DNA from 2 places in the Weissella thailandensis genome. Region 1 is predicted to be linked to the other one. Evidence: a T-box and tRNA genes for the amino acid it is inferred to sense, from the RefSeq annotation. Region 1 holds a T-box; the other holds one or more tRNA genes.
The links. A T-box is a leader RNA that pairs with one kind of tRNA and senses whether it is charged. The one in region 1 lies ahead of pheS (phenylalanine--tRNA ligase subunit alpha), so its partner is inferred to be a tRNA-Phe.
Positions count from the first base shown of each region.

Region 2: it encodes a tRNA-Phe, which carries the amino acid that the T-box ahead of pheS (phenylalanine--tRNA ligase subunit alpha) is inferred to sense. The anticodon was not compared.

Region 1 covers NZ_CP014332.1:1,663,359-1,679,121, reverse strand. The annotation lists gene radA (DNA repair protein RadA) at 1-800, shown strand, start outside; gene FOL01_RS08345 (PIN/TRAM domain-containing protein) at 819-1,925, shown strand; gene gltX (glutamate--tRNA ligase) at 2,048-3,544, shown strand; gene secA (preprotein translocase subunit SecA) at 3,710-6,076, shown strand; gene prfB (peptide chain release factor 2) at 6,257-7,372, shown strand; gene femX (UDP-N-acetylmuramoylpentapeptide-lysine N(6)-alanyltransferase) at 7,487-8,503, opposite strand; gene FOL01_RS08320 (TrmH family RNA methyltransferase) at 8,597-9,367, shown strand; gene FOL01_RS08315 (HD domain-containing protein) at 9,410-9,889, shown strand; gene FOL01_RS08310 (MFS transporter) at 10,018-11,139, opposite strand; gene FOL01_RS08305 (winged helix-turn-helix transcriptional regulator) at 11,390-11,749, shown strand; T-box leader at 11,786-11,994, shown strand; gene pheS (phenylalanine--tRNA ligase subunit alpha) at 12,057-13,097, shown strand; gene pheT (phenylalanine--tRNA ligase subunit beta) at 13,104-15,527, shown strand; gene mltG (endolytic transglycosylase MltG) at 15,629-15,763, shown strand, end outside.
Region 2 covers NZ_CP014332.1:200,790-216,552, reverse strand. The annotation lists gene FOL01_RS11455 (hypothetical protein) at 224-352, opposite strand; gene FOL01_RS01180 (type 1 glutamine amidotransferase domain-containing protein) at 455-961, opposite strand; gene FOL01_RS01175 (class A sortase) at 1,070-1,903, opposite strand; gene FOL01_RS01170 (aldo/keto reductase) at 2,117-3,070, opposite strand; gene rfbB (dTDP-glucose 4,6-dehydratase) at 3,156-4,175, opposite strand; gene FOL01_RS01160 (3-hydroxyacyl-CoA dehydrogenase) at 4,260-5,144, opposite strand; gene FOL01_RS01155 (trans-sulfuration enzyme family protein) at 5,253-6,395, opposite strand; tRNA gene FOL01_RS01150 (tRNA-Leu) at 6,774-6,857, opposite strand; tRNA gene FOL01_RS01145 (tRNA-Leu) at 6,904-6,987, opposite strand; tRNA gene FOL01_RS01140 (tRNA-His) at 7,045-7,117, opposite strand; tRNA gene FOL01_RS01135 (tRNA-Trp) at 7,132-7,202, opposite strand; tRNA gene FOL01_RS01130 (tRNA-Phe) at 7,245-7,317, opposite strand; tRNA gene FOL01_RS01125 (tRNA-Asp) at 7,326-7,399, opposite strand; tRNA gene FOL01_RS01120 (tRNA-Val) at 7,402-7,474, opposite strand; gene FOL01_RS01115 (isocitrate lyase/PEP mutase family protein) at 7,906-8,799, opposite strand; gene FOL01_RS01110 (isocitrate lyase/phosphoenolpyruvate mutase family protein) at 8,800-9,537, opposite strand; gene FOL01_RS01105 (AcpB/EbpR/MafR family transcriptional regulator) at 9,651-11,036, opposite strand; gene FOL01_RS01100 (MFS transporter) at 11,796-13,151, shown strand; gene FOL01_RS01095 (aldo/keto reductase) at 13,341-14,204, opposite strand; gene FOL01_RS01090 (cupin domain-containing protein) at 14,222-14,641, opposite strand; gene FOL01_RS01085 (carboxymuconolactone decarboxylase family protein) at 14,667-14,990, opposite strand; gene FOL01_RS01080 (DUF2255 family protein) at 15,010-15,390, opposite strand; gene FOL01_RS01075 (MerR family transcriptional regulator) at 15,521-15,763, shown strand, end outside.

The DNA.
Region 1 (15,763 bases):
CACAAATTCGCGAAACTACCGCAGAGCTATTGCAGATTGCTAAAACCAATAATATTACAATTTTCATTGTTGGACATGTTACTAAAGAAGGGGCCATTGCTGGTCCTAAAATTCTTGAGCATATGGTTGATACCGTTTTGTATTTTGAAGGGGATAACCAGCGGAGCTTCAGATTACTCCGCGCTGTAAAGAATCGTTTTGGTTCAACAAATGAATTGGGCGTTTTTGATATGCAACATGGTGGGTTAGTTGAAGTTGCGAACCCGTCAGATTTATTTTTAGAAGAGCGATTAGCTGACGCAAGTGGTTCAGCTGTAGTTGTTGCCATGGAAGGAACACGACCTATTTTAGTTGAGGTGCAGGCGTTAGTGACGCCGACTGTATTTGGTAATGCTCAGCGGACGGCTTCCGGTATTGACCGAAATCGAGTGTCATTGTTAATGGCAGTACTAGAAAAACGAGCTAATTTGCTCCTACAAAATCAAGATGCGTACGTACGTGCTGCTGGGGGTGTCCGACTTGATGAGCCAGCAATTGACTTAGCAGTCGCGATTGCGATTGCATCAAGTTATAATGATATACAAACACGATCAACAGATGCTTTTATTGGTGAAATTGGGTTAACGGGTGAAATCAGACGCGTCCCTAACGTTGTTGAACGAGTTAACGAAGCTAAAAAACTTGGTTTCAAACGCGTCTTTGTCCCTAAACATGTTGCAGAACAATTAGCGGACATTGAGGGAATTCAAATTATCGCCACTAAGACTTTGTCGGGGGCATTAAAAACCGCATTAGAATAATGCAGAAAGGAGAACTAAATGTTACGAAAGCGAATTATTCAAGGTGTTTTCTTACTTGCTGGTGGGGCAATCGCAATCACATTATTGCCAGTAATCTGGGATATTTTTAATTTAGCGGAACAGGTATGGATTAATAATGTTATTGTCAATTTTATTCTAGGTGCTATTATTTTTTATTTATTAAGTTTGCCACTATGGCGACCAATTGATCAGATGATTCACCGCATTGAAAATTATTTAAACAAGCAATCACCATTGCTATTATTAATTGGCTCATTGACAACTTTGATTGGGTTAGTCATTGCAGTTGTGATTACAGTTCCTCTACAACATATGGATAACTTTTTCCTAAATGGTGTGGTGCCAGTTATTGTTATGGCATTGTTAGGCTATTTCGGATTCCGATTGGGAACGACCAGAATTGACGAGTGGCGTAAGCTATTACCAACACTGACCGGACGTATGAAAAAAGTTCGTCCAGATGAAGCTGGTCACGGCGATGTTTTAACGGACGCTGAGACTAATTATCACCATTATAAAATTTTAGATACGAATATTTTGATCGATGGTCGTATTCTTGATCTTGTTAAAACCGGATTTGTTGAGGGGACTTTGTTAGTGCCTAATTTCGTGCTTTACGAATTACAATATATTGCCGATGCCGGAGAATCGTTGAAACGTGTCCGTGGTCGGCGTGGACTCGATGTCTTAAATGAACTTCGTGAAAGCAATTATGTACCGGTTGAAATGTGGGAAGGTGATTACGAGGATATTTCCGAGGTCGACGAAAAGCTGATTCGATTGGCAGAAGATATCAATGGTATTTTGGTAACAAACGACTATAACTTGAATAAGGTCACTAAGTTTCAAAATGTGCAAGTTTTGAATATTAATGAACTGGCGGGTGCATTACGACCACGCGTTGCAGTTGGTGATAACTTATCTGTGTTATTGGTCAAGAAAGGTACCGAACGTCAACAAGCTGTTGGTTACTTGGATGATGGTACAATGGTCGTAGCCGAAGAGGGACGTAAGTATCTACAACAAACAGTTACTATTGAAGTCACATCGGCTTTGCAGACTGATGCTGGTCGGATGATTTTTGGGACGGTTATCGAAAAATAACCGACGATTTTCAAAAATTAGTCATTTATTACGTAGAACACGTTGAAACGCACGGTAAAGCGCGGTATATTAGTAGTCGGTATATATTTAGAAATACAAGATAAAGAGGAGTGTCGATTAGCATGGCTGAGACTACCGAGAAAAAAATTCGAGTGCGTTACGCACCGTCACCAACTGGACATTTACATATTGGAAATGCCCGTACTGCATTATTTAACTGGCTATTTGCCCGTCACCACAATGGTGAATTTATTATCCGTATTGAGGATACAGATCAGACTCGTAATATTGCAGATGGTGAAAAGTCACAGTTGGATAATTTGACTTGGCTTGGTTTGGACTGGGATGAATCTCCAGCCAATCCAGGAAAGTATGGTCCTTATCGTCAATCTGAGCGTCTATCAATTTACAAGCCACTTATTCAAGATTTGTTGGATCGTGGTTTAGCATACCGTTCATTTAAAACCTCAGAAGAATTAGCTGCTGAACGCGAAGCACAAGTTGCTGCCAAAGAAGCACCACACTATGTATATGAGTACGAAGGCATGACTGATGAAGAAGTTGCTGCCTTCCAAGCTGATGCCGAAGCTAAAGGACTACCATATGTCGTTCGTTTCCGTGTTCCTGAGAATAAAGATTATGCTTGGGATGACATTGTTAAGGGACCTATTTCGATTAATTCATCGACTGTTGGTGGTGACTGGGTCATTCAAAAGGCTGATGGTATGCCAACATACAACTTTGCCGTTGTTGTTGATGACCACATGATGGAAATTTCTCACGTATTACGTGGGGATGATCATGTGTCAAACACACCTAAGCAATTGATGATTTATGATGCATTTGATTGGGAAGCACCAGTCTTTGGTCACATGACTTTGATCATCAATGCAGATACTGGTAAGAAGTTGTCAAAGCGTGATGAAACTGTTTTGCAATTTATCGAACAATATCGCGCATTAGGTTACTTACCAGAAGCTTTGTTGAACTTTATCGTTCTACTTGGTTGGTCACCAGTTGGTGAAAAGGAAATCTTTAACAGAAAACAATTGGTTAAGATTTTCGATGAAAACCGTCTATCAAAGTCACCAGCTAAATTTGATAATAAAAAGTTGGAGTGGGTCAACAATCAATGGATTAAGACTGCCGATCAAAACATGGTATTTGATAAGCTAGTTGAACAATTGGTTTACTCAAAGCTTGTTGATCCAGCAGAGTTGACGGCTGAGAGACTACAATGGTTACGTTCAGTTATGAACATCTATATGGATGGTGTTTCTTATACTGCTCAAATCGTGCCATTGATCAAACCGGTATTCTTTGAGATGCCAGCAGCTAATGATATTCCTGATTCAGCAAAGGAATGGATGAAGGCAGATAATGTTGATGATATGTTGAAACTATTCATTGATAAGATTGAAAAGATGCCAGTATTTACAGCAACTGCTATCTTACATGCAGTTCGTGAAATTCAACATGAAATGGATGTTAAGGGTCGCGCACTATGGAATCCATTACGTATTGCGACAACTCGTGAAGAGCAAGGTCCTAATCTAGGAGAATTGCTTGAGTTGTTAGGTCGTGAACGAACCTTAGCAAATATTCGTGAGTTCTTATAATAAAAATTTTGAAAGGGGTTGGGACAAAATGATTGTTCCAACCCTTTTTGGCTCACTCTCTTTTTGCTTAAAAGTCATGTAACTATGTTCGTCAGTATGTTAGAATGTTACTTAGTATAATTAGCGATAAATAGCTAATAATGACCGATGAGAGGGAAGATAAAAATGGCTAATCCATTACGTACAATTATTGAAAGTGATAAAGGAAAATTACGTCGCTTGGGTCGCTTGGCTGATAAAGTGGAAGCCCATGCTGACGAAATGGCAGCCTTATCTGATGAAGAATTACAAGCAAAAACGCCATATTTTCGTGACCTATTAAAGCAGGGTCAAACGTTAGACGATATTTTACCAGAAGCCTTTGCGGTTGTACGTGAAGGTGCAAAACGTGTTTTGGGGTTATACCCATTCCGTGTCCAAATTATGGGTTCTGCAGTCCTACACGGTGGTAATATCGCCGAAATGAAGACCGGTGAAGGAAAGACATTGACTGCGACCATGGCCGTTTATTTGAACGCCTTACCTGAAAAGGGTGTTCATGTTGTGACGGTTAACGAATACCTAACACAACGAGATGGTGAAGAAATGGGTCAACTATACAAGTGGCTCGGTCTTACTGTTGGTGTTAATTTAACTGAGTTATCACCAGATGAAAAACGAGCAGCTTATCTTTCTGATATTACGTATACAACAAATTCAGAGATTGGGTTCGATTATCTACGTGACAATATGGTTGCACGTAAGGAAGATCGTGTGCAGCGTGGTTTGAATTTTGCCTTAGTCGATGAGACTGATTCAATTTTGATTGATGAGGCGCGTACACCATTGATTATTTCTGGGGCACCAGCCCAAACGAGTACCCAATTGTATATTCGTGCCGACCGTTTTGCAAAGTCATTAACTGAAGATGAAGATTTTAAAGTTGACCACGAATCAAAGTCAGTTTTGTTGAATGATTCAGGAATTGCTAAAGGTGAAAAGTACTTCAATCTAGAAAACCTTTACGGCACAGGAAATGTGGCGTTGACTCATCATATTGATCAAGCTTTGCGTGCTAATTACACCATGTTTAATAACAAGGATTACGTTGTCCGTGACGGTGAAGTTGTCTTAGTTGATGCTTTCTCTGGTCGTATTCAAGAAGGACGTCGTTTTTCTGATGGTTTGCACCAGGCTTTGGAGGCTAAAGAGCAAGTACAAATTCAAGAAGATAATCGTGCCATGGCATCAATTACTTATCAAAACTTGTTCCGTCAATACAGTAAGTTATCTGGTATGACTGGTACCGCTAAGACTGAGGCGGACGAATTCCGTGAGATTTACAATATGGAAATCACAACGATTCCAACTAACGAGCCAATTCAACGTGTTGACGAACCAGATTTGTTGTACCCTAACTTGCGTTCAAAGTTTAATGCGGTACTAGATTTGGTGATTAAATTACATGAAAAAGGCCAACCTATTTTGATTGGTACAGTGGCTGTTGAAACATCAGAATTGTTATCGCAATTATTGGATAAAGCAGGTATTCCACATAATGTGTTGAATGCCAAGAACCATGCGCGTGAAGCTGAGATTATTGCAAATGCCGGCCAACGTGGCGCCGTGACAATTGCTACCAACATGGCTGGTCGTGGTACCGATATTAAATTAGGCCCTGGTGTTGCTGATATGGGTGGACTAGCAGTTATTGGTACTGAACGACATGAATCTCGTCGAATTGATAACCAATTGCGTGGTCGTTCTGGACGTCAAGGAGACAGAGGATACTCACAATTCTTCTTGTCACTAGAAGATGATTTGATGATTCGTTTTGGTGGTGAGCGTATTAAGAATTTGATGGAAAGCATGAATATGGGTGATGAGGATGCAGTTATCCGTAACGGTCTAATTACTCGTTCTGTTGAATCTGCTCAAAAGCGTGTTGAGGGAAATAACTATGACTCTCGTAAGCACGTGTTGCAGTACGATGATGTGATGTCACAACAACGTAACGCTTTCTATTCAAACCGAAACCAGGTTATCGACGAAGAAACATCATTACGTGATGTCCTATTACCAATGGTTGAGCGTACGATACATCGGGTAGTTAAGAACCAAACAAATGGTAAGCCAAAAGACTGGCATCTTGATGCAATTGTTGAATTTGCTCAATCAACGATTGTCCCTGTTGATTCAATCACAGTTGCTGATTTACAAGGTAAGTCAGCACAGGAAATTGAGAATGAAATCTATCGTCGTGCCAAGGAAATGTATGACGAGAAGCGTCACGCCCTGGGGGATGATGAGGAACGGTTATTGCAATTTACCCGTGTCGTTATTTTACGTGTGGTTGATTCGCAATGGACGGATCATATGGAAGCAATGAATCAATTACGTGATTCTATTCAGCTACGTGGTTATGGACAGTTGAACCCATTGATCGAGTACCAAAACGAAGGTTTCCGTATGTTCGATGAGATGATTGCGGGCGTTGAATATGATGTTACGCGACTATTTATGAAGTCAGAAATCCGACAAAATGTGCGGTAAGCAGACATTTATTGAAACAAAATCTTACAATCAAGATTGATGAATAATGTCTTGGTTGGGCGAGCCCGGAATCTGACGGTAGTAATTGTTGGATTGCGGGCTTTTGATGTGTTGGCAGACGTTAAATTCTGCCCCAAGTAGGCCTGACATTCATTTGTGAATTCTTGCAGGGAGGAAATAATGGAAATATCTGAAGCACGTCGCCGATTAACTGACATGTCAGCAGAGATAGATAAGTTTGGTGACTCGCTAGATTTAGAGGCATTGAATGATGAAATTGCGGCTAATGAAGCGAAAATGGTTGAACCTGACTTTTGGCAAGATAATGTTGCTGCACAAAAAGTTATTGACGAGAATAACGTGTTAAAAGGACGTCGCGACAATTATTTAAAGCTTGCAAACAGTGCTGAAAATGTCGAGGCGGCGATAGACTTATTAAGTGAAAGCTATGATGAGGATATGGCAACAGAAATGGCAGATGATTTAGAAAAGTTAAGTGACGATTTGTCTGCCTATCGTTTAACGCAATTACTCAATGAGCCTTATGATAAAAATAATGCGATTTTGGAAATTCATCCCGGTTCAGGTGGTACGGAGTCAGCGGATTGGGGAGCTAATCTACAACGTATGTATACACGTTGGGCTGAGCAGCATGGTTTTAAAGTTGATATTATGGATTATCATCCGGGGGATGTCGCTGGTGTCGATTCGGTAACCTTAATGATTACTGGTCATAATGCCTATGGATATCTTCGTTCTGAACGTGGTGTTCATCGTTTTGTACGTATTTCACCATTTGATTCAGCTGGTCGGCGTCATACATCATTCGTTTCAATCGATGTGATGCCAGAATTAGATGATTCAGTCGAAGTTGATATAAATCCAGCGGACGTAAAAATGGATGTTTATCGAGCATCAGGTGCAGGTGGTCAGCACATTAACAAGACATCTTCAGCTGTTCGTTTAACTCATATACCAACGGGAATTGTGGTTGCCTCGCAGCAACAGCGTTCGCAATTTCAAAACAAAGATACAGCGTATGCCATGTTGCGGGCAAAATTGTATCAGTTAGAAATGGATAAAAAGGAACAAGAACGCGCTGCAATTGCTGGTGACCATTTAGAAAATGGATGGGGATCACAGATTCGTTCGTATGTTTTCCAGCCATATCGGATGGTTAAAGATCATCGCGATGGTTTTGAGTCGGGGAACCCGCAAGGAGTCATGGATGGTGATTTAGACCCATTTATTAATGCTTATTTACGCTGGCGTTTAGCAGAACAAAATCCAGAATAATATCATAAAACATAAATAGACCGGGACAATGAAGTGTCCCGGTCTATTTATGTTTAAAGTAGTTTAAGTATACGCTTGTAACTTTTACATTATAAACGTTTTTTGTCGTATTTTTTATTTACGTACTAATTCAGTATAGGCACCTTCATCAAGCACCAAGTCGATTTCACCAATGTATTCTAGTGGATCAGCTTTAATAAAGGTGTGCTTAAAGACATAAAGGCCGTCATCGGTTGATTGTGATTCAATACCACCCATATCATATAATTCAACGCCCTCATCAAGCGCCCATTGAATCATGGCAGTTTGTACAGCGTAAGGGGCGTAGTAAGTAGGACCATCATTTGATCCTGCATACATATACCAGATTTTACGGCCGTATTTAAAGCCGATACCAGTTGATAATAATTCACCTTCACGTTCAGCAATATAAACACGCATGATATCGCTATCGCCAAAAGCATCGCGCATTCGTTCAAAGTAATCTTTTGGACGATATGTAATGCCATGACGGTTGGCCATGTTGACGTAAGTTTCATAAAAAGCATCCATTGCAGCGGTATCACTACCATAACGAACGGTTACGCCATCACGCATTGGTCGTTTTAACTTTGATTTTGTTTTTGAGGGATACAAATCAAAAGTTTCTTTGGCATCTGGCTTTGCCTTTAAGTCCAAGACCATGTTTAGTCGTGGTTGAATTGTTGCATGCATCCCTTCATCAGCAACATTACGATTACGAGTTTCAAATCCGCGGGCTTGTAGTTGTTCGTTTAGTTCATCTGAATAGACAACCTCTGGGTCCATTCGGATCACATAGGCATCATCATCAGCGATGGCCTTTTTTGCTTCAACCATTAATTTTTCCAATAAATCAAGGTTAGTAATATCCATTACAGGACCTTTTGAAGCATAAGCAAATTTTTTACCTAATTTTGTTTGGGTCAATAACATTGAAATTGCGGCAATGATATTATCAGATTCATCGGTCACATATGCATAGCGGGGTTCCCAATTATTTTTAATTTTTGCCCAACCTAAATCTTGTCCGACTTGACCATAGGGTGAATGTTGCACAAACTCTTCATATTTTTTGACAGCTGCCGTGTCATTTAAATCTAAAACGGGCATGTTATCCTTCTTTCTTCAGTAAATAGCTAATTTAGATCTCCTTATGAATTATAACATAGGCAATAAAATAGTTTTTAGCGTATAATGAGATATATGGAAACTATTAAATCAACAAAGAATAGCCGTGTCAAAACATGGCAGAAGTTACAGACTAAAAAAGGTCGCCTAGCAAGTGGTACGTATTTACTTGATGGTTGGCATTTAGTACAAGAAGCAATTACACATGATGGTAAGTTACACGCAGTTATGGGAACGGCAGAACAACTAGCAGAACACCAGGAGGAATTACCACTAGGTGTACCCGTTTTTGAAATTACAGAAGAAATTGCGAAAAAACTATCTGACTTGGTGACGCCCCAAGGTATTTTTGCCGAGGTTTCATTACCTAATGCAACGCGTGAACCGCAGTTTATTCATGATGGTGCTTGGTTGTTTTTGGATGCAATTCAAGATCCAGGTAATGTTGGTACGATGGTTAGAACAGCGGATGCTGCTGGTTTTGCTGGGGTTGTCTTTGGACATGGGTCGGTTGATCCATATTCACCTAAAGCACTACGCGCTATGCAAGGATCACAATTTCACTTAACAACAACAACTGGTGATTTAACAGACTGGACTGCTTCATTTACACAGAATGGTATGAATGTCTATGGTACCCAGTTAGATCCGGAAGCTGCCGATGTCTTTACGGTACCGGCACAAACACAATTTGCTTTGATTATGGGGAACGAAGGGCAAGGTATGCAACCGGAATTGGCCCAAATGACCACTCAGAATCTATATATTCCGATATCTGGTCAGGCAGAATCATTAAATGTGGCAGTTGCAGCAGGGGTTGCGATGTTTGCATTAAAGGCTCGTTAAAGTTTTTTAAAGTAATCTAAGTTTGTGCGAGGGGGAAGAGCAATGTTAGATTGGCAAAAAGATAAAGTATATAGTGATATTGTGAAAGATTTATTGTCACATCCACAAGTACAGGAAATGGCAAATTATACACAACATCACCACTCAGATCGATTAACACACTGTATTACGGTTTCTTATGTTAGTTATCGTTTAGCTTTACGCTTTGGCTTAAATGCTACCGCAGTTGCGCGTGCAGGAATCTTACATGATTTGTTTTTCTATGATTGGCGTGAAACAAAGTTTGAACTAGGATCACATGCGTTTATTCATCCACGAGTTGCCTTGCGTAATGCCGAGAAAATAACAAATCTTTCTCCAATGGAAAAAGATATTATTTTAAAGCATATGTGGGGAGCTACAAGTGAGTTACCACATTATCGTGAAAGTCTATTAGTTGACTTGGTTGATGATTATTTGGCAATTGCTGAATTCTTCTCGCCAGCTTCTGCTAGAATGAAGCGTTTATTTCACACAAACTAATAAAAAAGAGCGCGAGTCAAAAGGCTTCAGACTTTTGGAACGCGTTTATGCTATAAAACTTACAAGCTAAATAAAAAAGGAGGTTGAGACTTATTTGAGTCTCAACCTCCTTTTTATTTAAATGTGGATTATCGCAAGCTAACTTTCCGACCATGAATAAAGTAATATAAGACAATACCGATTAGGGCAATGACTGCCATTACGATAAATAAGTTTTGGTAACCAAGGAATGGTTGGACAAAGCCAATCACAGAAGGCCCAAATCCTAATGCAAATTCATAGCAAATGAAGTAAGTAGCAGTTGTTTGAGTCAATCGTTCAGCAGGAACCATTTGGGTGGTCGTTGTTTGAATTGCAGATTGGAAATTTCCAAATCCAAACCCAATTAGGATAGCCGCTAATAGCATCAGCCAACCATTTGACATTTTTCCAAGGATGAATAAGCCGATAGCTAAGACCACTAATGCGGGATAGACAACGTAATTTTCGTTTTTCTTATCCATTAGACGGCCCACGACTGGACGTGAAACTAGAATTGCCAATGCATAGACTAAGAAAAAGTACGATGCAAAGGTGACTAAGTTTAAGTCACTGGCATAAAAGTCTAGTTCAGATTGCAGCGCTGCATAACCAAATGTTACAAAACCAAGGGTCAGTGAGATACCGAGAACTTTTGGTTCAATCAAGGTACGTAAGCTAAATTTTTTACTAGTTGGTGTTGCTTGAATCGTTACTTTGTTGGCATCAATTAGCAATGAAGCAATCAGTGCGATAATTCCTGTAAAAAATTCTAACCAAAATAAGACGGTGTAAGAATAATGTTGTTCAATTAGTAAGGCAAAGAAGGGACCAAAGGCAGTTCCTAAAATCGTCGCTAATGAGAAATAAGCAATTCCTTCAGCGCGTCGGGCCGCTGGAATCACGTTGATGACTGCGGTATTGGTAACTGTTCCAGTTAAACCAACTGCTAATCCTTGAATAAAGCGGATAATCAGCAGATAGATGATACCACCTTCATATTGATAAGCGAGAAGGATTGGCACGAGAATCACCATGCTTAAAATAGTTAAATTTTTAGCACGAAACTTTGCCGTCATAATGCCAGCGCCAAAACGAGCAACCATGGTACCAATAATCGTCATACCGGTAATCAAGCCAGCCATTGTTGTACTAACATGATAGGTATTAACCGAATAGGGACCAATGATGACAAACAGACTATAAAACGTCATCATACTGAGAATTTGAATAATAAATAATTGAATAAAAGTTGCATTAAAAATGCTAGGGGAGTCACTGTTTGACGTAATACTATACCTATCTTTCTAAAATTTTTTCTAAATAAGTATACACCATCTGTCAAATCAACTCTTTTCGTGCTTAACAAATGACGATATAATACACCATGTGGGAGTTAGAAGTTATTCCGTGCATTTTTTGTAAGTAAAGCATAGAATGAATATACGAGAAGAGAAATTAAGCTAGTTAAGGAGAAAAAATATGGTAGTTGTAACCGATAAGACGACCGATGCAACACAATTATGTGAAAACAAGCTTTGTGATAAGTTTGTCGCAACTTTTGAAATTTTGGGTCGTAAATGGAATGGTATGATTATTGAAACATTGTTAGTCAATGGTCCACGCCGTTTTAAGGACTTAGCGCAGTCAGTATCAAAGTGTTCTGATCGTGTCTTAGTGGAACGTCTGAAGGAATTGGAAACTGCAGATATTGTTGAACGTCGTACGTATGATGATTCAGCTTTGATTGAATATGCGTTGACACCACGTGGTGAATCAATGCGTGATATGATGACGGCTATTCATGAGTGGTCAGATCAGTGGCAATGTTCTGAAAAATAGGAACTTGAAAAGTTAAAATAAAGTTGTACAATAAAGCAAGAAACAATGAATGACCTAGTAGGTGTCTTCTTAAGTATCAGCGAGCAGGAAGTGGTGAGAGCCTGTCTTTTGGAACACTGAATTTCAGTCAGGAGTTCATCAGTGAAAAGTTGGTGCGGTTTATCACCGTTAACAGATAACCGAGGGTAGTCTTGATGAGACTACTGAATTTTTTGGGTGGTACCACGTTAATTAGCGTCCCTTCGATAAGTAATTATCGAAGGGATTTTTTATTTGTAAAAATTTATGAATATTAAGGAGAAGAGATATGAGTTTACAAGATGAGCTCACGACATTACGCGATGAAGCATTGTTTCAAATTAATGACGCAGCGGATGTTAAGGCATTAAATCAGGTACGCGTACATTGGCTAGGAAAGAAAGGTCCTTTGACTGAAGTATTACGGGGCATGAAAAACTTGTCACCAGAGGAACGCCCAGTCGTTGGTGCATTGGCGAATGAAGTGCGCGATGCGTTGACAACAGCTATTTCTGAGCGTCAAACACACTTAGAATCAATTGCTTTGGATGCACAATTAGCATCTGAAACCATCGATGTGACTTTACCAGGACGTTCTGTTAAACAAGGACAGCCTCATGTGTTACAACAAATTATTGAGAACTTGGAAGATCAATTTATTGGTATGGGCTACCAAGTTATTGAAGGACCAGAAGTTGAAGAAGATCAGTATAATTTCGAACGCATGAATTTGCCTAAGGATCATCCAGCACGTGATATGCAAGATACTTTCTATATTACACCGGAAATTTTGATGCGTACGCAAACTTCACCAGTTCAAGCACGAACAATGGAAGCTCACGATTTTAATCAGGGACCTTTGAAGATGGTTTCTCCAGGTCGAGTTTACCGCCGTGATACTGATGATGCCACTCACTCGCATCAATTCCATCAAATGGAAGGACTTGTGATCGACAAGCACATTACGATGGGTGATTTAAAGGGAACCTTACTCGCTGTTGCACACAATTTGTTTGGTGAAGCCCACGATATCCGGTTGCGACCATCATACTTCCCATTTACTGAGCCATCAGTAGAGGTTGATATTTCATGGAATGCAGTTACGCCAGACATGAATCCGGAAGATATTGAATGGATTGAAGTTCTTGGTGCTGGTATGGTACATCCAAACGTTTTGCGTAAGTCTGGTATTGATCCAGAAGTTTATGGTGGCTTTGCCTTTGGTCTTGGCCCTGATCGTTTCGCAATGCTTAAGTATGGGGTAGAAGATATCCGTAACTTCTATTTGAATGATGTTCGTTTCTTAACGCAATTTGATCAGAAAGGATAAGACAAAATGAAAGTTTCAGTAAATTGGTTGCGCGATTATTTACCAATTGCATTACCAGCCTCAGAGTTAGCAGAAAAAATTTCTCGTACCGCGGTTGAAGTAGAAGGGCAATATCAACCTAAAGGAAATATGAAAAAGGTTGTTATTGCTAAAGTATTATCAGTTGTCCCACATCCTGATTCAGATCACCTAGTAATTACGCAATTAGATGCCGGTGAAGATGAGCCAATTCAGGTCGTTACTGGGGCACCAAATGTGGCTGAGGGACAGACCGTTGTTTTGGCTAAGCATGGTTCAGTTATTGGTGATAACAAGAAGATTCGCAAGGGTAAGTTACGTGGCGAATTATCAAATGGTATGTTAGCTGCCTTACAAGAACTTGGCTTTGAAGATAAAGTTGCGCCAAAGGACTTTGAAGACGGTATCTGGGTATTCAACGATATTGATGCAGCAGACCTACAACCTGGTGAAGATGCTTTAACTGTACTTGGTTTGGATGATGATGTGTTGGAAACAGGCATTACACCCAATCGCGCAGACCTATTTTCAATGAATGGGACAGCGTGGGAAGTTGCGGCAATTCTTTCAGAAGAGCCAACTTTACCTGCCTTTGAGTTAAACGAGACAGATGAGCAAACTAGTGATGTTATTGAAGCAACTGCACCTGCTGAATTGGCATCTAAGTATGCCGTTCGTGTTGTTAAAAATGTGACAGTTAAAGATTCACCACTTTGGTTACAACGTCGTTTGTGGACAATGGGTATACGTCCTATTTCAAATATTGTCGATATCACCAATTACATGTTGTTGATGTACGGTCAACCAATGCATGCATTTGATTTGAATGCTTTGCCTGAAGCAGAAGTGCATGTTCGTCGCGCTCATGATAAGGAAGCGATTAAGACGTTAGATGGCGTTGCACGTGAAGCCTCAGCTGATGATATTGTCATTGCTTCAGGGGATGAAGCTTTGATGTTTGCCGGTGTCATGGGTGGTGAATCAACTGAAGTGACACATGCAACAACGGATATTGTTCTAGAAGGTGCCATTTTTGAACCAAAGTCAATTCGCCATACTGCTCGTGACCAAAGCTTACATTCAGAAGCATCAATGCGCTTTGAGCGTGGGGTCAATGTAGAAGATACTTTTACTGCCTTAGATCATGCCGCGGCGTTGGTTGCTGAATTAGCCGATGGGCAAGTGACTGCTGGTCGTGTCGTTGCACAAGATTATACCTATGAAGCACCAGTTGTTGACGTTAGTGTTGATCGGGTGAACCATGTCCTTGGAACAACAATTACGGCAGCTGAAATTGCTGCAGTCTTTGATCGCTTGTTCTTTGATTATGAAGAAAATGACAATGTCTTTTCCGTAACTATTCCAGCTCGTCGTTGGGATATTACGATTGCTGCAGATTTGATTGAAGAAATTGCCCGTTTGTACGGCTTTGATAATTTGCCAGCAACATTGCCAACTGGAGAAACGACGCCAGGAAAGTTAACACCTAAGCAACAATTAGTTCGTGCTAGTTGTCATGCCTTGGAAGGACTAGGCTTAAATCAAGCCATTTCTTATGTATTGACAACACCAGAAAAGGCTGACCGGTTTAAGCTACATGAGGGTGAACCAATTCAATTGGATTACCCAATGTCACAAGATCGTCAACAGACTCGTAGTAGTTTGTTAACTGGACTTTTGGATGATGTCGCTTATAACGTGGCCCGTAAGCAAACTGATGTGGCTTTGTACGAACAAGGACGTGTCTTTGTTTCGGATGGTGATTTGACAAAGCGTCCACAAGAAATTGAACATCTTGCAGGTGTTTTGAGTGGTAATATCACGGAACGTACCTGGGTACAAAAAGCACAAGCTGCTGATTTTTATGTGCTAAAGGGTATTGTTGAGCAATTACTAAAGAATTATGACTTTGTTGAACCAGTTCACTTTGTGGCCAACACAGTGCGTGAGGACATGCACCCAGGACGCACGGCTGATATTTATGTTGGTAATACGTTGATTGGTTTTGTGGGACAAATCCATCCAATGACGGCCAAAGAATACCGTATCAATGAAACGTTTGCCTTTGAGTTGAACCTAGATGAAATTATTGCATTACCAAAGCACCAAGGTCGCTATGAAGCAATTTCACGCTATCCAGCAGTGTCACGTGACTTAGCCATCTTGGTTGCCCGTGACGTACCTGCTTCACGGATTGAAGAAGCTATTCAGCAGGCAGGTGGTAAACATCTACACGATATTGTTATCTTTGATGTTTATACTGGTGGTAATGTCCCAAGTGACATGAAGTCAGTTGCCTTTGGTCTAACATTTATTAATGCTGAACAAACCATGCTTGATGAAGAAACAAACCAAACAGTTGATCACATTGCCGGTGCTTTAGCTGAACAATTTGGTGCTGAAATTCGTTAAAGTTTAATTAAAGAATATATAAATAGCCGCTATTACTGATATACTTGGGTAATGGCGACTATTTTCGTTATTTATTAAAGATGATTTTAGGAGAACGTATTATGAACAACGGTAAACGTAGGCAAGGTAAGAAACGTAGCCGACAAGGGAAATGGCGGTTGATTATTCTCTTCTTGGTATTGGTAGCACTTATTGCTGGTGGTATTGCCTTTGTATTGAATTATCAAGACGAACGT
Region 2 (15,763 bases), 650 kb from region 1:
AAAAAAAATTCACAAAATATTTTTTTCACAAGCAGATTTTAGTCCTGTATTTCATATTTTCAAAAAATATCAGGCCTAAATATACGACAAAATTATGAATAGTTTTTATTTCTAGAACGAAAAACAAAAAAGTTCTGGCAAGAATTGCTTTCACAATTCCTGCCAGAACTAAATCTAAATCAATATGATATTCTTTTTTTCATTAAAAATGATTATACAAACACTAATCAGCCTTTTTATAATCAGCTGGTGCTGGCCTTCCCTTAACCTCTTCTTGTGGACTAAATTGTGTTGTTTCCTCTTCTTGAGAATCTTTCTCTACTTCTTCTGATTTCTTATTGTTCTCAGTCATAAATAGAATCCTCCTCGGTGAATAAAACTAATTAATCCTGCTAGGATATAGCGTCATTTTAACAAAAATAATTAATAGTTAAAAACAAAACGACTTACTAGACTAGCCAAGAGCAGCGACGACTGCATCATTAAACACTGGCAAGTCCTTAGGTTCACGACTAGTAATCAAGTTACCATCGATGACCACTGGCTTATCTTCAATACGGGCACCAGCATAATACAAATCAGGTTGTACAGTCAGGTAAGACGTCATTGTCCGTCCGTGTACTAACCCTGTTTGGATCATTAATTGTGGACCATGGCAAATACTTGCGGTTAGCTTGTTCTTTGCCAAGAAATATTTAACAAAATCAACAAATCGTTGATCGGCACGTAATTGATCAGGTGAAAAACCACCTGGGATGAATAAGGCATCAAAGTCTTCTGGCTTTACGTCAGAAATTGCTTTATCGACTGTAATCTCTGTACCATGCTTTCCTGTGACGGTTCCTTGTTCAAAGCCAATTGACGTCACTTCATGGCCGGCATCTTCAATTGCTGTAACCGGATCAGTATACTCAACATCTTCTACAAAATCAGTAACAAGAACTGCAACTTGTTTTTTCATTGTTAATAACCTCCCGTGGTGTAGCATTTGATTACCACGCGTATACAATAACACAACTTTTTTGTCGTTGTTAAGTGGTAGGTTTTAAGAAATCATCTCGTTAACACATTATTTAATTGTTTTTGTACCACCGGCATCGCCATTAACACCTTCTTCAACACCTGGGTTGTACCAATCAGCATGGGCATTCGTTTTTTGTTTCGTTAGATCAAAATACGCCACAACGCGCGTGGGTGCTTTGTCCCACGCATAACTTTCTTTCAAATTTCCAACAGTAATAATCCGGTACGACGTACTTGGAAATAAGCACGTCACAATTGTTACTTGTGGCTCCTTAATTGGATCAAGTACATGTACATCATCCGCCTTAACTAAATATTGGTGCTTGATACGGTACTCATAAATACCATGATTATTAGCTAAGTAAATAGCTTTGTGATTCAACCAATCATTTGTTTGACGCTGTCCATTCACTAAATAAGGTTCATCATCCTGATAGTTTTGCTGCAAACCACTAAAACCTGTCAATCCATCATCAAAATTGTGGCTCGCTAAACCATAGTTGCTTTCTCCCATAATGGGTGCTTGTTTACCAGTCGGGTCGGCATCACTCCGATTCGCATAATTGGCTCCTGCTTGCAGACCTTTTTCAGAATAGGCATCATTAAAAACTGGCTCTAAAATGCCAACCGTCGGCACACTAACAAACCCCTGCTTTTTCAAACCAGGTTGTGTTTCCCGCATCAGTCGCTGTTTGATTTGCTGACGCTTATTTAGAGATATCTTCTTATGACTGTCGTCAACCTGTACCTTCCGCGAGCGGATTTTTTGTACTATTTGATTATGGATGCCAAACCAATTTTGCTGGTAGCCAACATAACCAATGCTGCCTAAAATCACAACCAGTAATATAAATAGAAAAAATCTCTTAATGTTTTTCATTTCAAGTCAATTCTCCAACATAGCTTGATACATCCATTATATCTCTAACAACACGCAAATAGCCCGACGTTAGTTTTCCTGTAACTTGTGTACAATCATTTATAATTAAACACACCGTACAATATATCACATCATGGATGACTAAAAATTGCCAGGTACTTTATAAAAGCACCTGGCAATTTTTATTTCATTTTATATTATATGCATCCAAACTTATGGCAAATCATTTCCTGCTGCAAAGTAAATGTCATACCACTCTTGGTGCGTCAATTGGACATCGCGACCATCAATCATTTCTGTCAAGCGGCTTGGTGTCATTGAACCCAAAACAACCTGCATATTTGCTGGCATTGACAAAATGAATGCGACAGCAATCCCGTTCTTAGTTGAATGATGATTATCAGCAATTTCTTGCAACTTGGCATTCAACTCTGGGAACTTGTCGTTATCCACAAAGTGACCTTCAAACATACCGTATTGGAATGGTGACCAAGCTTGGATCGTCATATTCTTTAATTGTGAATATGGTAAGATACCGCCGTCATGATCAACTGAACGAGCATCTGACATGTTAACATGCAGACCTGCATCGACCATCCCCGTATGCATCACACCAAATTGTAATTGATTAGCAACCAACTTCTGGTCCAATACAGATTGTAGCAACTCTACTTGCCAAGGATTCATATTCGAAACCCCGAACTGCTTAACCTTTCCAGCTGCTGACAAAACATCAAATGCTGCGGCAACTTCTTCGGGTTGTACCAATGCATCAGGACGGTGTAGTAAGAAAACATCCAAATAATCTGTATTCAAACGTGACAATTCGGCATCGACCGACGCAATGATATGATCCTTAGAAAATTCATAACGTGGTCCCAAAATACCATCGCCAGCAACGGGGGCTTCGTCTAATAAAATACCACCCTTTGATTGCAGGATAATATCTTCACGCTTAACGCCAGCTGCTTTAAGGGCACCTGCTAACTTTGAAGTCGACTGACCATTACCATAAATATCAGCGGTATCAAAAAAATTAACACCCTTTGACATCACTGTTTCAACGACTTCTTGTGCTTGGGCGTCTGATTTATCCCCCATACGCATGGCACCCAACGCAATCGTTGGGACCATCAAACCAGAACCACCTAAATTAATTTGTGACATTTTTGCATTCCTCCCTTTCTAGGTACATTTTACACCCTTTTCTAGGGTGAAACAGTGTTGACATTATGAACTAATTTTGATTGATTTATTGCTTATTTTTCGCATAATTAGCTTCTACCTTTGCTTTATCTTTTTGCCACCAAGCTTGATTTTGACGATACCAGGCAATTGTGTGTTGTAGTCCCTCATCAAAATCCGTATACTTTGGTTGCCAATTCAACGTACTACGTGCTTTCGTAGCATCAATAGCATAACGCAAGTCATGACCTGCACGATCTCTGACAAAGTCAAAATCGTCTGGCGCCTTCCCCATAGCCTGTAAAATTTCCCTTAATACGGAAAGATTATCGTGTTCACCATTTGCACCCAAAAGATAGGTCTCACCAATCGTACCATGCACCAAAATCTCCCAGATACCAGTTACATGATCATAAACATGGATCCAGTCGCGAATATTACGACCATTCCCATATAACTTCGGTTTGATACCACTAATAATATTAGTAATTTGCCGTGGAATAAACTTTTCAATATGTTGATAAGGGCCATAGTTATTCGATGTATTTGAAATTGTTGCTTTTAAGCCAAACGAACGCACCCATGCCCGGACCAACATATCTGATCCGGCTTTGGTTGCTGAATATGGTGAAGATGGATCATACCTCGTCAATGGCGTAAACTTCTCATCCCGACTAGTACTATCTAAGGGCAAATCACCATAAACTTCATCCGTTGATACATGATGAAAACGAACACCATAACGACGTGCCGCTTCAATCAGGGTAAATGTACCCATTAAATTAGTCTCCATAAATGGCGACGGATCATTTAACGAATTATCATTATGACTCTCAGCTGCAAAATGAACAATGGCATCTGCTTTTTGCACCAATTCATCAACCAATTTTGCATCATTGATATCACCTACTACTAACGTCACCTGATCTGTTGGTAAATCAGCTAAGTTTTCATCATTACCAGCATAAGTCAACTTATCCAATACTGTTATTTTGACATCTGGATGTTCGGCGACCACATAGCGAACAAAGTTTGTGCCAATAAATCCAGCACCACCTGTCACCAATATATTTTGATATTTAGCCATTTTGTTTCTCCAAAAATCATTTGTATAAAAAAACTGAGAACCTCATTATTAGCTCTCAGTTTTTATCTTAAGAATTTATAATTTTTATTTCAAGAAATCAGGTTCCAAAAATGCTGGATTAGGATATTGGTAGAATCCCTCACCTGATGCAGCACCTGTCTTACCATCATCGATCATGGCCTTCAACGCCTTAGCAATTTCTGCAGATTGTGTATCTGTATCAGCTTTAGCCAAAGCAAGATTGTAAGGTGTATTTAATCCTACCACATCAAGGATAGTAAATGGTCCTTCTGGTGAACCAGTAGCTATCATCCATGACTTATCAATCGTCTCTGGATCAGATACTCCATTGACCCAAAGCCTTTGTGCGGCATCTAGTAATGGCACTAACAATGAATTCAAAATATAACCATGCTGTTCCTTATATAAGCGGAATGGTACCATCCGAATATCTTTAGCAAATTGGACAACTTCATCCAAATACTTATCTTCAGTACCTGGATGACCCATAACCTCAGCGTTGTTATTCTTCCAAATTTGGTTAGCAAAGTGAATGGCCAAGAATTTTTCAGGACGGTCAACATACTCCGAAAACTGCGAAGGTACAAATGTTGATGAATTAGTTGCAAAGATTGTCTTAGCTGGAGCAACCTTTGACAATTCCGTGTAGTAATCAACCTTGATTTTTACACTCTCCGGAATAGCTTCAATCACCAAATCAGCGTCAGCAACCGCCTCGGCCAAACTTGTACTAAATGACATTTGGTCGATCACTGAACCAGCTCTATCCCCATCATCATAGAAATCCTCAAATTCAGGTACATAGCTAGCTAATAATTGCTTGGCATGGTCTAATGCGCCATCATTAATATCATAAAGTGTCACTTTAAAACCTGTAAAGGCAGCTTGAAATGCAATCTGACTGCCTAAAACACCACCACCAGCAACGGTAACATTTTTAATTGTCATACAAAATTCCTCAATTCTATACTTATTCATTAATATACCTTACAACATATATCAATTATAACACCGTTACCGCTTTCATTTTATTTAAAAGATTATTACTTTAAATTTTTAATCACCTAAATATTTAAAGGCATGTGCCAAATCAGCCAACAAATCCGCTTGGTCTTCAATACCAACAGACAAGCGTATCAATTCATCCTTAATCCCATTTTGTAGTCGAATTTCTCGTGGAATAGCACCGTGGGTCATCACAGCTGGTACTTCTACCAAGCTTTCAATGGCCCCCAAACTCTCCGCTAATGTGATAACTCTTAGCTGTTCAACAAATGCCTCAGGGTCTAATCCTGGTTGCAATTCAAAAGAAATCATTGCACCAAAACCATGCATTTGCTTCTTAGCGACTTCATAATCTGGGTTTTCTGGGTCACCTGGATAATAAATTTTGCTTACCATAGGCTGCTTATTTAGATAGTCAAAAACCGCTTGAGAATTCTTTAAATGTGCCTGCATACGTAATGACAAAGTCTTAATCCCTCGTTGTAATAACCAACTTTCTTGTGGGGCTAAAACACCGCCGATGGCATTTTGCAAAAAGCCAATTCGCTCTCCCAATTCTGGATCTTTCGTAACAATCAGACCGGCAATGACATCACTGTGACCACCCAAGTACTTTGAAGCACTATGCAATACGATATCAACACCCAACTCAATTGGTCGCTGGATGTAAGGTGACGCAAATGTATTATCGATGACACTCAATATCCCATGTTGCTTCGCAATATCAGCAACCGCTGCAATATCAGTTACCCGCAACAAGGGGTTGGTTGGCGTCTCCAAGTAAATAGCTTTTGTTTCTGGTGTGATAGCTTGTTTAACAGCTTCCAAGTCACGCGTGTCAACAATTGTAAATGTCATGCCAAAACGCTTTAATACCGAATTGATCAGGCGGAAAGTTCCCCCATAAACATCATTACCAACAATAAAATGATCACCTGCTGAAAAGAGTGAAAATACTGTATTGATAGCTGCAGACCCTGAAGCAAAAGCAAAGCCATCAGTACCGCCCTCTAAATCAGCAATTAACTTTTCGACCGCTTCACGAGTTGGATTACCTGAACGTGAGTATTCATACTTACCTTCACCGATTTTATTTTGGTGAAAAGTTGATGCCATATAAATTGGTATTGATGTTGCCCCAGTAAACTCGTCTTCGCTAATACCACCATGAATTAATTTTGTACCAAATTCCATTTTATTTTCCCCTATTCGTTAATGTCTCAATTTCCCCTAATAAAAAAAACGCGAAATTCTGATTTTCATCAGAGACTTCGCGCCCGCAGCTCAATCCCAGCCAAGTGGGTATTGAACTTTTAAGGTTATTATTCCTCAAAAATGCCAATACTAACAGGCCGAACATCGCATAAAGCGCATTGTTCGACGGAAACAAGCTGTTACATTAAGCATTGATTGATTCATAATGACCCTCCACTGAATTTATTGACATAAGTGTACCTGCATTATTATGTGACTGTCAAGCACTGAAAATACAAAGTTGACCTGTTCATAGTTAATACTAGACAAAAAAAGTTCCACAAACCTAGTCAGACCAAGTTTGTAGAACTTAAAATATGCCGTCGATGGGGGTCGAACCCATACTCCCTTGCGAGAACTGGATTTTGAGTCCAGCGCGTCTGCCAATTCCGCCACAACGGCATGTAATAATTAAATAAGCGTACTGCTAGTAAACGGTAATACCGAATGCCGTCGATGGGGGTCGAACCCATACTCCCTTGCGAGAACTGGATTTTGAGTCCAGCGCGTCTGCCAATTCCGCCACAACGGCATATTTAACTATTATCATATACAAATATAAAAGGAGTTACTAATCAATAACTCCAAGGGCGGTAGATGGGGATCGAACCCACGCGTGCCGGAACCACAAACCGGTGTGTTAACCACTTCACCACTACCGCCATCATCAAAGAAACAGGGGTAGAGGGAGTCGAACCCCCACCGACGGTTTTGGAGACCGTTGTTCTACCATTAAACTATACCCCTATTTTGAGATGGTTATTATTGACAATACATTGTATCATCAAATGGCGCGAGGCGGAATCGAACCGTCGACACTACGAGCTTCAATCGTATGCTCTACCAACTGAGCTATCGCGCCATTATAAACGGTCACAACGGGATTCGAACCCGTGATCTTTCGCGTGACAGGCGAACGTCATAACCAACTAGACCATGCGACCAATGGACGTTACAGGGATCGAACCTGTGACCCCCTGCTTGTAAGGCAGGTGCTCTCCCAGCTGAGCTAAACGTCCATTTTCTGTTGCTGTAAACTCAACAACAGAAATTATTATACCTATATTTCGCAAGCTTTGCAACCCTTAACGGCATATGATTTTAATTTTATCTGAATATGAAGTGATAAGGGTCGTTTGATGAAGGATAAGATTGTCTGCTTTTATATAATGAATTAGTTAGTAGAGTTTCCGTTATTCATAATTTCACTTTGTAACTAATAATCAAGAAGTTACTAGTATGTTAATCAGGTTAGACTTTCAAATACAATAAAGACCCTTACTCCGAAATATGGCCCTTTTAACGAGGCAATTGCCTATCTTATTTTTATAGTATTTAAACTGTCAGCCTGTCGGGGACTAGTGCACGCAACTACCGAAGCTCTTAACAAAACTGGTCGAAAAGCTTCCGACGTTGAAAGTTTTTCGACCAGTTAGCTATTTAATTTTCACTATAAGTTAATAGGGGTAGTTGCATACTTTTGTTCAATATCATTAATGTCATCAAGACCAATAAAGTCGTTAAACTCTGGGAAAGTCACCATCTTATCCATTTGGTTCTTAGTTGTGCCTAAATTCACCATATCCTTTAGTAGTCTTTCAGCTGCAAAAGTCTGCGTATAAATTAAGACATTGGGATGAATTGCAATAGAGAAGCCCATTTCATGTATTTCCTTATTGGTCATCAAAGGCGTTTTCCCATTTTCAATCATATTAGCCATTACAGGCACATCCGGAAAACTATCCGCTACCACTTGCATATCTTTTTTCGTCTTCGGTGCCTCTATGAAAACCAGGTCAGCACCAGCTTCGTGATAATGTTGCGTACGTTTAATTGCCTCGTTTAGACCTGAAACTGCGTAAGCGTCAGTCCGTGACATAATTAAGAAGTCGTCATGTTCACGAGCATTGACCGCTGCCTTTAGTTTGTTAACCATAACATCTTCTGAAACAATGCTCTTTCCATTCATATGACCACATCGTTTTGGCCACGTTTGATCTTCAATAAACAGCCCGGCAGCTCCCATATTTTCATAAACATGTACTAATCGTTCAATATTCTGTTCATCACCATAACCAGTATCAGCATCAATAAACACAGGAATATTAACAGCATTGATGATTTCGCGAGCTGAATCACTCATCAATCCAAAATCAGCGATTCCTCGATCAGGTTGAGCTAATTTACTAGCCGCCGTAGCATATCCAGCCTGAAATATAGCTTTAAATCCAGTTCGTTCAGCAATTTTTGCACTCAAAGCATCTGGTGCAACAACCATGTTGACCAAGTTGTCGCTAAAACACATTTGCTTAAAACTTGCCCTCATTTTATCCCCTTTTGTCATCTAATTAGCCTCCACTTCTGTTTGAAATATCCTTTGTTCTGCCTCCATACGGGCCTTCGAAATTACTCCCGTACGAAAAATAGGCGAAAAATGATTGTCAACAAAATAATTCTCATATTCCTCATTAAAGACTGCACCAATTTGTTGTGTTTCAGCCAAGCTATCAATTTCGTCAAACTGATCTTTTCCTAAATGTCCCACCAAAATTACATCTGCGACTGCTTCTTTTTTCAAGTAAGCCACTCGTTTGGCTAACCCTTCAACACCATACGTTTGAACTCCGTCAAGTTCCGCAAATAATACTGTGGTAGAGTCTTCAAAAACATCTTTGGCCGCCTTTAGTTTAGCAACAAAGTCACTGAAGTCGATAATATCTACTTCATCATCGTTGGTATGCGATGGAAAAATTTGATCATTAATAACTACACCATCTGCCCCCGACCGCTCAAAGTCCTGCACAACAAAATAAGTTGTTAATTGATTTCCAAATCCTGACTGAGCATCAACAATAAGTGGGAATGTGGTGTTTTCCTTTACATGGCGAATCACAACACTCATTTCTGACGGAGAAATTAACCCTTCATTGGTTTTTCCTAGCTGCGATTTTACTACATCGTAACCATTTAAATAGGCAGCTTCAAATCCACCCTGCCATACAGATTGTGTTGATTGAGAATCCATAACACCTGGTACAGTAATCGACTGTTTGCCTGTAAATATTTCTTTTGAAAAGCTCATGTCCATCCCCTCCGATTATTAGATTATTAAAATATGATTAGTTAATAGTTTAACGATTATTCCGATTGCAAAAAGGCCATTATTTCATCACTTAATGATGAAATAATGACCTTTTAAAATTGAAATGTTTTTAAATTTTCCCAGTCACGTTTGTTAAGCGGGACATTTATTGAAACCATTGGTTGTTTAACAGAGATATCTAAATTACTTACCACAAGATCACATTCAATTATTTTTTTAACAAAAATTACTCTATATTGGTCGATTAAATTTTTTTGTAACTCTTGCTGAAACCAAAATCGATAAGCAGGGGAAGAATCTAGTGCCAAAAAAACATGCAGTACTGGATTCATCAAACTCATATCAAAATAACCTAACACTAAAGGCACAAGATTTGTTAGGAGATATTCTTGATTTTGAAACGCCAGATTACCAGTTTTCTGCAATTTTTCTAATGTTTCGGTCAACTCCTCAACCACCCTGGGGCGTTCCAATTTCATTGCCTGCAAAAGCGTATCACGCTCAAGTATAAGTCCCCCCACCGGAAAAACCATACTGTAACTGTGAATGATATTAAGTTGGTTCAGCATATTTTTAGTATCATCGTTATTTAATTCTTGTTGCAATCTCTTTTGTAACACACACAATAACTGTTGCGAGGCCATTTGAATTGAATTACTTACTTGCACTTCTCCAACGTGCATTGTGGTACAAAAAAAGAGACCACAATAGCCTAAAAATGTCGCCTCTTGTATACCCGTTACAAGAGGTAACATCCAATGATAAATTGGTTGGTCATTAAGCCTTATTTCTAAAATTTCTTTAGAAAGTTCAATTTGATGTCCTTGCCTCTGACGTTGGGTATTAATAACCCACCAGTAAGCTATTTGTAATTGCGTTGTTTCTTCGAGATGGATACGTTTTTTTGTTAACCAACCCTTAACTTTTTTCATTACATATGCGCTTGAAAATTTAGGAAAAGGCCATTCAAAATGTGAATAGGTTTCCCAATAAACTCGATAATAACAAAGACGGACTAGGGCTTCATCCCCAACTAATTCATGGCTGGAAGAAGAGTAGCGGATCCCAAATAATGCAAGATGACTTTGCAAATCTTTAACATACCTTTTCACAGTAGAATCACTAACAAAATTCAAATCATTAAATTCTCCCAAGTTATGTAATTCACCGTCAAATGTGGATTTCACTAATCGAATTAACACTGATTCATCCGTCAATATCAACATAATTTTATTTAAATTAATAGCAGGATGTCGATAAAATAATGCGCCTGTTTTTTCATTATATTCTAAATACATTTCATTGGCAGAAAAATGACGTTGAATTAAAGATTGCAATTCAACTATATGCTTCTTTACCGTATTACGATCAACTTGTAGTGCACGTACCAATTGTACGACTGGAACAGATGTACCTTGATCATCTAAGTAACGAATAAGTTTAACATTGATAGTATTTCTACTCATAAATGGTTGCATGTAGCCACTCCTATATTTATTGCCATTATTTCTATTTAATCTTCATTGACACAATTTTCTAATTATATTAGAATTGCTCTAACATTTAATCAAGCAAAGGAAAATACGATATGAAAAATACCAATGTAACATCTGTACAAATTGTCTTACCCGTCTTACTTAACATTTAATGACGGGTAGATTTTAATGTGCCTGTCTAGACCGACGGGCAGCATTGGTAAACCTTAAGCCAAGAGCTGTTTCTTAAACAGCTCTTGGCTTTTTTGTTTTCTCTTCCAAAAATTAAATGAAAAAAACTACAGACTACTTACAAAATCATATCTCTATTAAACAGAAAGGATAACAAATGATAAATACTCTTAAATTTAACATTTACTTACCACGGATACCTCCCAATAGATGCTCAAAAACTTGATTCTATTGAATTCTAAGGTAGTTTTCCACCGTGTACATGTCACACAATAATTTTAACATTTACACACATGAAACATATTAGTTAAAAATATAGAATTGCAAAATTAGGGAGGGGTTATTCTGTATGTGGTTTTCGCCTCGTGGTATTTAGAAAGAATATCTGGCTAATACATTAGCTTCTTTTTACACAACACTTAAAAAACATGATCTACTCTATTTTTTAATAAACTATCGAACTAGCAGTGAACTACATTAAAGCATACATGAATGTCAAAATTTGTATCTAAACAGACGGGCTAGCTACCCATGTCTTCGACCCTTAATAGTTAAAGGAGTGAATTATATATGCTAAATAGTAATACATCAATATCAGAAGCTACAGAAGTCTATCAACCAGAAGTAGCCGAAAAATTATTGTATAAAATGAACACCATTCAAACAACTAAAACATTTCGACGCATCTTTTTTTTAACAGCGGCTGGCTTATTTCTGGATGCCATGGATTTGTACCTTGCTAGTGGGGTTATGAGCTCTTTTACTACAACGCATTTTTCTACCACTACACAAAATTCCGCCTTTCTGTCATTTGGCTTCTTAGGCCTATTTATCGGTTCAGTAGCGGCCGGAGTTATCGGAGATACCAAAGGACGTATGAAGGCATTTCAATGGAATCTATTATTATTTGGCTTCTTTACTTTCATTGGGGCATTTGCGCCAAACATGATTGTACTAATTATCACTCGATTTATTAGTGAAATTGGCCTAGGTGCTGAAATGGTGACAAGCTTCTCAATCATTAATGAATTCGCACCCGTTAAAACTCGCGGTAAATGGTGCACTACTGCGTCATTCATTGCTAACATCGGCGCCCCAGTTGCAATGTTACTTTGTTTAGTCGTTCTCCCCATTTTTAGTTGGCGAGGCATGTTTTTTATTGTTGGTGCTTTGGCACTTATTTTCAGTTATTTCCGTCACAATCTTCCAGAATCACCTAGATGGAATATCGAACATTATCACTATGATGCTGCTGAACAAACACTGTCTATGCTAAAAAATGAAATGGATGCGGAACATAAAAAACCCGCTACAATTGTTGAACATTCAGCTGCCAAAGAAACTGATGTTGATAAACATCTAACTCGTAACACGTTTGTTGCTATTGCTCTTGCAACCGGAGCTATGGTCTGTCAATACACGTTTACATCTTGGGCACCAACATTGTTAGTCAAGCAAGGTATCGACATTGCTAATTCTTTGTCTTATTCAACACTAATGATGATTGGTGCTCCAGTTGGGGCTTTTGTCGGTTCACGGTTAGTTGAACGTATCGGCCGTAAATTAAACATTATCAGTGCATTTACATTAGTTGCAATTCTTGGAGTAACTTACAGCCACTTAACCTCACCTGTCGGAATCGTTGTTGTAGGATTTTTGCTAACAGGTTGCTTCTATGTTTTAAATGCCACTATCATTGGTGCTTACATTACTGAACTTTTTTCAACCAAATATCGATTCCGTGGTGCAGGAGTAGCCAATGGATTAGCAAAACTGGCTAATTTTGGTATGCCATACTTAGTTGTTTTCTTCCTGAATGTATCATCCGTAAGCATGGTACTTTACTTCATAGCTGGCTTGGCCATTGTTGCGGCAATAATTACTCTTGTTCTAGGTCCTGAAACAACTGCAAAACAAATTAATTAATATATTTCTAAAACCAATTAATAATATTTCTGACAAGTTGGCAATGACAGCAATATAAAAAGTGAATTAGACGATTAACTCACCATAAAAGGCCATATCTCGGATATTTTCCGAGGTATGGCCTTTTTTTTATTTGATTCTAAAAATTAAAACACACAAACATTTTCTTCTTTATCAACAGCTATTCAATCATTTACCACTGAATACAGGAAAACCACTTGAATCACCATAGTCTTTAAACTGTGGTAAATTCTTTAAAATTTCCATATCTGCCGCATCAATTTTAAAATCAACAGCCGCATTATCAGCAATATGCTCTGGGGTCTCACTCTTAGGTAATGGCAAAGTTCCCAATTCTAAACAATAGCGGATTGCCAATTGTGGGACTGACACTTGATACTTAGCCGCCATTTGTTTGATTTGTTCATTTTTCAAGATTTCACCATGCGCCACTGGCGAGTATGCTTCAACTAAAACATCATTTTGCTTTGCTTGTTCTAATAAATCGAAAGACGTGTTTCCAATGTGTGTTAACAATTGGTTTACTGCCGGTTTAATTGACCCATTTTCTAAAATATTAGTTAGGTCAGCTTGTTTAAAATTAGAAACGCCAATTGCTCTAACTGTACCCGCCTGAACGGCTTCTTCCATAGCACGCCACACTGCTAAATTCTCTTTAAAGTAATGATTTTCCCCGTGAAATTCGGCCCATGGCTCAGGTGAATGGATCAACAATAAGTCAACATAATCCAAGCCCAATTTTTGTAACGATTCATCAATTGAATTTTTGACAGTTTCATAATCTTTGAATTCTGCTTGCACTTTAGTTGTGACAAAAAATTCATCTCGATTAAGTCCACTGGCCTTTAACCCTGCACCAACACCTTCCTCATTACCATAGGCTTGCGCAGTGTCAAAATGACGATACCCAAGTTCGGCTGCCTGTTGAACTGCTGTTGCTACCTTATCATTGTCAATCAACCAAGTTCCAAAACCTAATTTTGGGACTTGAACACCATTATTTAGCGTGTACTTTTCATTTAAGATTGTCATCTTGCCGCCTTTCTTATTTAATCAGCTACCACTAACTTGGCGTATTCTTCGTCCGTAACTGGCTCTAACCATTCTGATTCACCTGTCGTAATAGCCAAGTGACTGAACCAAGAATTTTCCGTGGCACCATGCCAGTGCTTTACGCCATCATGTGCTATCACAACATCCCCCGGCTTTAATAATTGTGCCGCTTTACCTTCTTCCTGATACCAGCCTTCACCACCAGTAACCAATAAAATTTGACTACCGTGATGATGAATATGCCAATTATTACGACACCCAGGTTCAAAAGTAACATTGCCAACTGGCACACTGACGTCTTTTCCTGGCGTTACTAACGTATTGTTATAGCTTTGGCCAACAAAGTATTGAGCATAAGCATCATTTTTAGGACCAGTTGCAAATACTCCTGGTTGCTCAACTTTTTTCTCTATCATCTTTTTTCTCCTCACTAAAAATAAATTACTTCTCTTGCCAAATCTCTTTTGCCCGATTAAAAGCTGACCAAGCCTTTGGCCAACCTGTGTAAAAAGCTAAATGAGTAATTTCGGCCACTATTTCTTCTTGGGTAATCCCATTATTTTTTCCAATTTGTAAATGGGCGGACAACTGCTCGTTATTCCCCATACCAATCAACGCTGCAATAGTTATTAATGAACGGTTATGCGCAGACAACTCGTCTTCTTTGTCCCATACTTCACCAAATAAAACATCATCATTCAAATGGGCAAATTGTGGTGCAAAAGTACCTAATTGTTCTTGCCCTGCAGTTTGTTTATTAGCCATAACGAATTCCTCCAATAACTTACCTAGGTAAAATCTTAACTGTTGCACTTACTGGTCCCGCTTGTAGCATAGGTGGTAAATAAGGACTATCTTGGTACTTTTCTTGATACGCTGCATTAATCTTTAAATCTAATTCATTGCTACCAGATGCATCAATAAATTTTGTTTCGAATTCTTCACCAGCTAGGCTGATTTTACCAGCTCCCTGTACCATAGCTGATTGATACCATCTTGAATTTTGGCCATTATAAGCTCGCACATACAAATCATCGTCTACAATAACTGACCAAATCCATGTCGGCGTACCATAAGTCTTGCCATCCGCATAAAATGGTGACACGTGTAAGTCATCAGCACTTGTAAATTTATTTAATTGTTCGGTTGTCCACTGTAATGTCATTTTTTGTCCCCCCATTTCTTAGCATCTAGAGCAAGCATACTACTTAAAGTACACTTTAAGTCAAAGTAAACATATACCGGTTATTATTGTATAATACGACATGAACTTAACTTTAAGAGGTGCGTAAAAAATGAATTATTTATCTGATAATAAAAAATATACTATTGGCGAATTTAGCCGTAAATTTAATTTACCAACTTCCACCTTACGATACTACGAAACAGAAGGTTTGATTAAACCGCAAAGATTTCCTAATGGCCGTCGTTACTACACGACAGAAGATGTTAGTTGGCTTAAATTTTTGAATCATTTAAAAGGCACTGGTATGAGCGTTAAAGATCTTAAGCAATATATTATCTGGCGCGAACAAGGA